One region of the Amycolatopsis alba DSM 44262 genome, then DNA from elsewhere that is predicted to be linked to it. Evidence: riboswitches for the same ligand, from Rfam matches in the RefSeq annotation. Region 1 holds a riboswitch; the other holds the start of a gene.
The links. Region 1 has a riboswitch for glycine ahead of gcvP (aminomethyl-transferring glycine dehydrogenase). Riboswitches for the same ligand answer to the same signal wherever they lie in the genome.

Region 1 (3,404 bases):
TAGTCGCTCTCGCGGTTCAAGCCGCTGGGCAGGGCCTGCGCGTCTTCGGCCTTGTTCTCGATGCCGAAGGCGTTGAGGACCTTGGCGATGATCGCGGGCGTGGTGACCTCGTCGACGGCGATGCGGACGTGGTCGGCGTCGACCGGGCCGAGGTTGATCCCGTTCTCGCGCGCGACCGCGACGACCGCTTCGGCCTGGCCGGGCATGCGCGCGAGGACGGTGTCGAAGAAGCCTTCGTGCACGACCTCGACGCCACCGGCGCGCAGGGCGCCTGCCAGTCCGGCGGCGAGCTCGTGGACGCGGGTCGCGATGCGCTTGAGGCCGTCCGGACCGTGGTAGACCGCGTACATCGCGGCGAGCACGGCGGGCAGGACCTGCGCGGTGCAGATGTTGGAGGTCGCCTTCTCGCGGCGGATGTGCTGCTCGCGGGTCTGCAGGGCGAGGCGGTACGCGGGGTTGCCGTCGGCGTCGACCGAGACCCCGACCAGGCGGCCCGGCAGCGAACGCTCGAGCCCGGCGCGGACGGCCATGAACCCGGCGTGCGGGCCGCCGTAGCCGAGCGGGACACCGAAGCGCTGGGTCGAACCGGCGGCGATGTCGGCGCCGAACTCACCCGGCGCGGTGACCAGTGTGAGAGCGAGCAGGTCGGCGGCGACGGTGTACAGCGCGCCGGCGGCCTTCGCCGTCTCGGAGATGGCGGAGTAGAAGCCCGCCCCGCGCAGTACGCCGGACGCGCCCGGATACTGGACGACGACGCCGAAGAACTCCTCCGGCAGGCCGGTGAGCAGGTCGCGGACCTCGACCTCGACGCCCATCGCCTCGGCGCGGGTGCGCACGACGGCGATGGTCTGCGGCAGGCACTCGGCGTCGAGGACGACCTTGTTCGACTTCGCCTTCGACGCGCGGCGCATCAGCATGACGGCCTCGGCGACGGCGGTGGACTCGTCGAGCAGCGAGGCGTTCGCGGTGGCGAGACCGGCCAGCTCGGAGACCATGGTCTGGAAGTTGAGGAGGGCTTCGAGACGGCCCTGCGAGATCTCCGGCTGATACGGCGTGTACGCCGTGTACCAGGCCGGGTTCTCCAGCACGTTGCGGCGGATGACCGCCGGGGTGACCGTGTCGTGGAAGCCGAGGCCGATCATCTGCGTCATCGGCTTGTTGAGCGCGGCGAGCGCGCGAAGCTCCGCGATGGCGTCCTCTTCGGACGCGGCGGGGGGAAGTTCGAGGTCACGGGTGACCCGGATCGCGGCCGGGACCGCGGCGGCCACCAGGGCATCGAGACTGCCGTAGCCGACCTCGGCGAGCATCTTGGCCTGCTCGGACTCCGAGGGGCCGATGTGCCGGTCGTCGAAGGACGTACTGGTCAAGGGAGCTCCTTTACTCAGGCGCCGGATAGACCGGTGCGCTGGGAACTCCCCCTCTGTCATGGCACCTGAGAGTTTCACCACCCGTGGGAAGGGTGGCTTTCACCTTGGGTGAGGCGCACTTGCGCGCCTGCTTTCCAGAGTGGCCTCGCGGAAGCGGTAGTGGCTACCTGAGAGATTCCGGGGAGTTTGCTCCTTCGGTGCCCCACCACGTTCGTGGGGGCTCTCCCGCTCCAGCTCGACGGCCCGATCTGCAGTTGTGCGCACACCGTACCTGGCGTGTTCAGCGCCCGTCTACTTCAGGCCGGGCACGTCACTTGTCCCGTTCGCCCGGACACCCGCGGTGCCCGGACGGCACTCGCGTGATCAGAGCCGGAACTCGCGTGACGGAAGCCGGAACTCGTGAGTCACGGCTCTGATCACGCGAGTCACGGGCCTGATCACGCGAGTCACGCGTTCTCCATCAAGTCCGTGAAGGCCTCCTTGAGGGACTCAGAGTCCCTCAAGGAGGCCTTCACGGACTTGGGCAGCGCGACCAGGGCAGCGGGTTAGAGGGGGGTGACGTAGGCGCCGGAGATGCCGCCGTCCACCAGGAACTGCGAAGCGGTGATGAACGAGGCGTCGTCGCTCGCCAGGAAGGCGACCGCGCCCGCGATCTCGTCCGGTTCCGCGAACCGCCCGACCGGCACGTGCACCAGCCGCCGCGCCGCCCGTTCGGGGTCCTTCGCGAAGAGTTCCTTCAGCAGCGGCGTGTTCACCGGACCGGGGCACAGCGCGTTGACCCGGATGTTCTCCCGCGCGAACTGCACGCCCAGCTCCCGGCTCATCGCCAGCACCCCGCCCTTGGACGCGGTGTAGGAGATCTGCGACGTCGCCGCGCCCATCACCGCGACGAACGAAGCCGTGTTGATGATCGAGCCCTTGCCCTGCCGCCGCATATGGGGCAGCACCGCCTTGCAGCACAGGTACACCGAGGTCAGGTTGACCTTCTGCACCCGCTCCCAGGCGTCGATGCCGGTGGTGAGGATCGAGTCGTCCTCGGGCGGGGAGATGCCGGCGTTGTTGAACGCGACGTCGACCGAGCCGAATTCGTCCACGGCGGTCTGGAACAGGGCCTCGACCTGGTCGGCGTCGGTGACGTCGGCCTGCACGAACAGGCCGCCGACCTCGTCTGCCGCGGCTTTGCCCGCATCGGCGGAGATGTCGCCGATGACGACCTTCGCGCCCTCGCTCGCCAGCCGCCGCGCGGAGGCGAGGCCGATGCCACCGCTGCCGCCGGTGATGACCGCGACGCGGCCTTCGAAACGCTGCACCACTTATTCCTCCGTGCTGATGGTCTTGATACGAAAAGAGACCTGCTCACTCTGTGCTGATAAAGAGGTTCTTGGTCTCGGTGAAGGCGTCGACAGCGTCCGGGCCGAGCTCGCGGCCCAGCCCGGACTGCTTGAATCCGCCGAACGGCGTCCAGTACCGGACGGACGAATGCGAGTTGACCGAAAGGTTCCCGGCTTCGACGCCGCGTGCGACGCGGAAAGCGCGGCCGACGTCGCGGGTCCAGATCGAGCCGGACAGGCCGTACTCGGTCTGGTTGGCCATGGTGATCGCGTCCGTCTCGCCGTCGAACGGGACCACCGCGACGACCGGGCCGAAGATCTCGTCCGACGCCAGCGGATGCCGCAGGTCCGGCGGGGTGACGACGGTCGGCGCGAACCAGTATCCCGGTCCGGTGGGCGCGCTGCCCCGGAACGCGACCGGCGCGGCGTCGTCCACATAGGACGACACCTTCGCGTGATGTCCCGCCGAGATCAGCGGCCCCATCTCGGTCACTTCCAGCCGTGGGTCCCCGACGACGACCCCGTTCACGGCGGGTTCCAGCAGCTCCATGAACTTCTCGTACACGCTCGACTGGACCAGGATCAGCGACCGCGCGCAGCAGTCCTGCCCGGCGTTGTCGAACACGCCGTAGGGCGCCTTCGCCGCGGCCTTTTCCAGATCGGAATCGGCGAAGACGATGTTCGCGTTCTTGCCGCCGAGCTCCAG
Region 2 (3,404 bases), 4.8 Mb from region 1:
CGCGGCCAGGTCGTCCGCGTGCTCGTCCACAGTGGACTTGAGGTGGCCGAGGTCGATGTTGCCCTCTTCGTCGCATTTCACGACGACCACCCGCATGCCCGCCATGACCGCGCTGGCCGCGTTCGTCCCGTGCGCGCTGGACGGGATCAGGCAGACGTCCCGCGCCGCGTTCCCGCGTTCGCGGTGGTAGGCCCGGATCGCCAGCAGTCCGGCGAACTCACCCTGGCTCCCGGCGTTCGGCTGCAGGGAAACCGCGTCGTAGCCGGTGATTCCCGCCAGCCACCGCTCCAGGTCCTTGACGATGGTCAGCAGCCCCGCCGCGTCCTCGGCGGGCGCGAACGGGTGCAGTCCGGCGAACTCGGGCCAGGTGATCGGCTCCATTTCGGCCGTGGCGTTGAGTTTCATCGTGCACGAACCCAGCGGGATCATGCTCCGGTCGAGCGCGACGTCCTTGTCGGACAACGCCCTGAGGTAGCGCAGCAGCGCCGTCTCCGAGCGGTGCGCGTGGAAGACGGGATGGGTCAGGTAGTCGCTGGTGCGGCGCAGATCCGGCGGGAAGCCGTCGGCGGTGTCCGCGTCGAGTGAGTCCACATCGGACACCGCGACCCCGAAGGCCTTCCACACCAAGGAAAGATGCTCACGGGTGGTGGTCTCGTCGCAGGCGACGGCGACGTGGTCCGCGTCCACGAGCCGCAGGTTGACCCCGAGCTCACGAGCCGTGCCGATGATCCCGCCCGCCCGGCCGGGAACGGAGACCATGACGGTGTCGAAGAATTCGCAGTGCACGACGTCGACACCGCTTTCGGCGAGTCCCGCCGCGAGCACGGTCGCCATCCGGTGCGCGCGGTTCGCGATGGCGCGCAGCCCTTCGGGGCCGTGGTACACCGCGTACATCGACGCGATGACCGCCAAGAGCGCCTGGGCGGTGCAGATGTTGCTCGTCGCCTTCTCGCGGCGGATGTGCTGCTCACGGGTCTGCAGTGCGAGCCGGTACGCGGGAGCGCCATCGGCGTCCTTCGACACGCCGACCAGACGGCCCGGCAACTGCCGTTCGAGCCCCTGGCGGACGGCGAGGTACGCCGCGTGCGGGCCGCCGAAGCCCATCGGGACACCGAACCGCTGCGTCGATCCGACAGCGACGTCTGCGCCGAGCTCGCCCGGCGACCGCAGCAGCGTCAGCGCCAGCGGATCCGCGGCCATCACCACGGCCGCGCCCAGCGCCTTGACCTCGGTGATCGTGTGGTCCCATTCGCGGACGGCGCCCGAAGCACCCGGATACGACAGCAGCACCCCGAAGAAGTCGCCGCCGAGGCCGAGTCCGGTGATGCCCTGGGACAGGTCCGCGGTCACCAGCTCGATACCGAGCGGTTCGGCGCGGGTGCGCAGGACCTCGATCGTCTGGGGCAGGGTGTCCTCGTCGACCACGAACCGGTTCGATTTCGCCTTGCCCGCCCGGCGGACCAGCGTCATCGCCTCCGCCGCCGCGGTCGCCTCGTCCAGCATCGACGCGTTGGCGATCGGGAGACCGGTCAGATCGGCGACCATGGTCTGGAAGTTGAGCAGCGCTTCGAGGCGGCCCTGCGAGATCTCCGGCTGATACGGCGTGTACGCGGTGTACCAGGCCGGGCTCTCCAGGACGTTGCGGCGGATCACCGGCGGGGTCACGGTGTCGTGGTAGCCGAGGCCGATCATCTGGACCCTGGGCCGGTTGCGCGCGGCCAGGGCGCGGAGTTCGGCGAGCGCGCCGGTCTCGGTGGCGGGCGGCGGCAGGTCCGGTGGCGTTGCGGACTCCCTCAGCGACGCTGGAACGGCCCGTTCGGCAAGTTCGTCGAGTGACGCGACGCCGACGACGTCGAGGATGCGTGTGAGTTCTTCGGCACCGGGGCCGATGTGCCGGTCCGCGAAAGGGGTTCCGGTTTCGAGAGCGGCCAGTGAAACGGGCTCCATCGGGGACCTCCCAAGACGCGGGGGTGGGGCCGGGACGGATTGTCCTGGCCCTCCCCACTCTGTCCGTACCCCCGTGGGGGCGCCTGAGAGTTTCGCCCGAGTGTTGAGCCGGGCTTGCACCGTCGGCGGGGCCGCCAGGCTGTGACCTGGCGAACCACTTTCCAGAGGCGTCTCTTCCGCGCGGTCCAGGGTGCCTGAGAGGTTCCGGGGAGGACTTGCTCCTTCGGCGCCGAGCTCAACGGTTATCGACTCGGTCTCTCCCGCGCGGATTCGTCGACCGCGTGAGTGAGCCTACCCTGCCGCTCGCGCGGCTTCGTGATCAGCCGGTACGACGGGCGTTACGGCGCTGCGTGAGCTCGTCGGGCGTGACGGTTTCGATCACGCCGCCGTCGGCCCGCTCGGCCTGGAACTCGTGGATGGTGCCGCTGATCTCCTGCATGGCCCCGCTGACGGCGATCCCGAAAACGCCCTGCCCGCCCTGGAGTAAATCGACGATCTCTTCGGGCGAGGTGCACTCGTAGACGGTGGTGCCGTCGGAGAACAGGGTGACCCTGGCGAGATCGCGGACGCCGCGCAGCCGCAGGTGGTCGACGGCGACGCGGATGTTCTGCAGGGAGACACCGGTGTCCAGCAGCCGCTTGACGACCTTCAGGACGAGGATGTCCTTGAACGAGTAGAGCCGCTGCGAACCGGAACCGTGCGCCGTGCGGATGCTCGGCGCGACCAGCTTCGTGCGGGCCCAGTAGTCGAGCTGCCGGTACGTGATCCCGGCGATCTGGCAGGCGGCGGGACCGCGGTAGCCGACGAGTTCATCCGGAAGGGAAGAGTCGGGGAACAGCTCGCCCTGCTCGCCGTCAGCGATTGGAACGAGCGGCTCTTGAGGGCTACCAGCCTCGACCACGCCATGCCTCCCCTCGCCCGACCTGGCGGCCGGCGAACAAAGCCGCGCGGACCCACGTGAGTCCGCACCGGAGTCCATCGTCAAGACGGATGCCCCAGACATCCGAATCACACCTTGGCGATTTACCTCCATTGACGGTAAGCGCGTCCGGCAAAGCGGTCAACGCGACGCGCGGTCGACCTCAAGCTCTTCTTGAGGCTTGCCGCGCGCACTCCCCCGTTCGGCCGCATTTGCCACTTTTACTCAGCCGTGTTATTTTTTACTCATGCAAGTAACTCCCTCCACGCAAAGCGCCATGCAAGAGGTCCAGGCGGAGCTGGGGCTGTCAGTCACCGAAGCCGCGCGGCGGGCCCAGATCGTCGGAGCCACGATCGCGACGATCTCCGAACTCGGCTACCACAAGACGTCGTTCGCGAAGATCAAGGAGCGGGCTGGGCTGTCCAGCACCCGGATCATCTCGTATCACTTCACCAACAAGGCCGGCCTGATGCAGGCCGTGGTCACCACCGCGACCGGGATGAAGGACAAGTTCCTCGAGGAGCGGATCCAGGGCACG

Region 2: another riboswitch for glycine. It lies ahead of gcvP (aminomethyl-transferring glycine dehydrogenase); the one in region 1 lies ahead of gcvP (aminomethyl-transferring glycine dehydrogenase).

What each region holds. Positions count from the first base shown of each region.
Region 1 is NZ_KB913032.1:1,665,925-1,669,328, forward strand. It holds gene gcvP (aminomethyl-transferring glycine dehydrogenase) at 1-1,367, opposite strand, end outside; glycine riboswitch at 1,411-1,515, opposite strand; gene AMYAL_RS0107675 (3-oxoacyl-ACP reductase) at 1,913-2,680, opposite strand; gene AMYAL_RS0107680 (aldehyde dehydrogenase family protein) at 2,724-3,404, opposite strand, start outside.
Region 2 is NZ_KB913032.1:6,505,264-6,508,667, reverse strand. It holds gene gcvP (aminomethyl-transferring glycine dehydrogenase) at 1-1,947, opposite strand, end outside; glycine riboswitch at 2,119-2,220, opposite strand; gene AMYAL_RS0130500 (MerR family transcriptional regulator) at 2,267-2,848, opposite strand; gene AMYAL_RS0130495 (TetR/AcrR family transcriptional regulator) at 3,144-3,404, shown strand, end outside.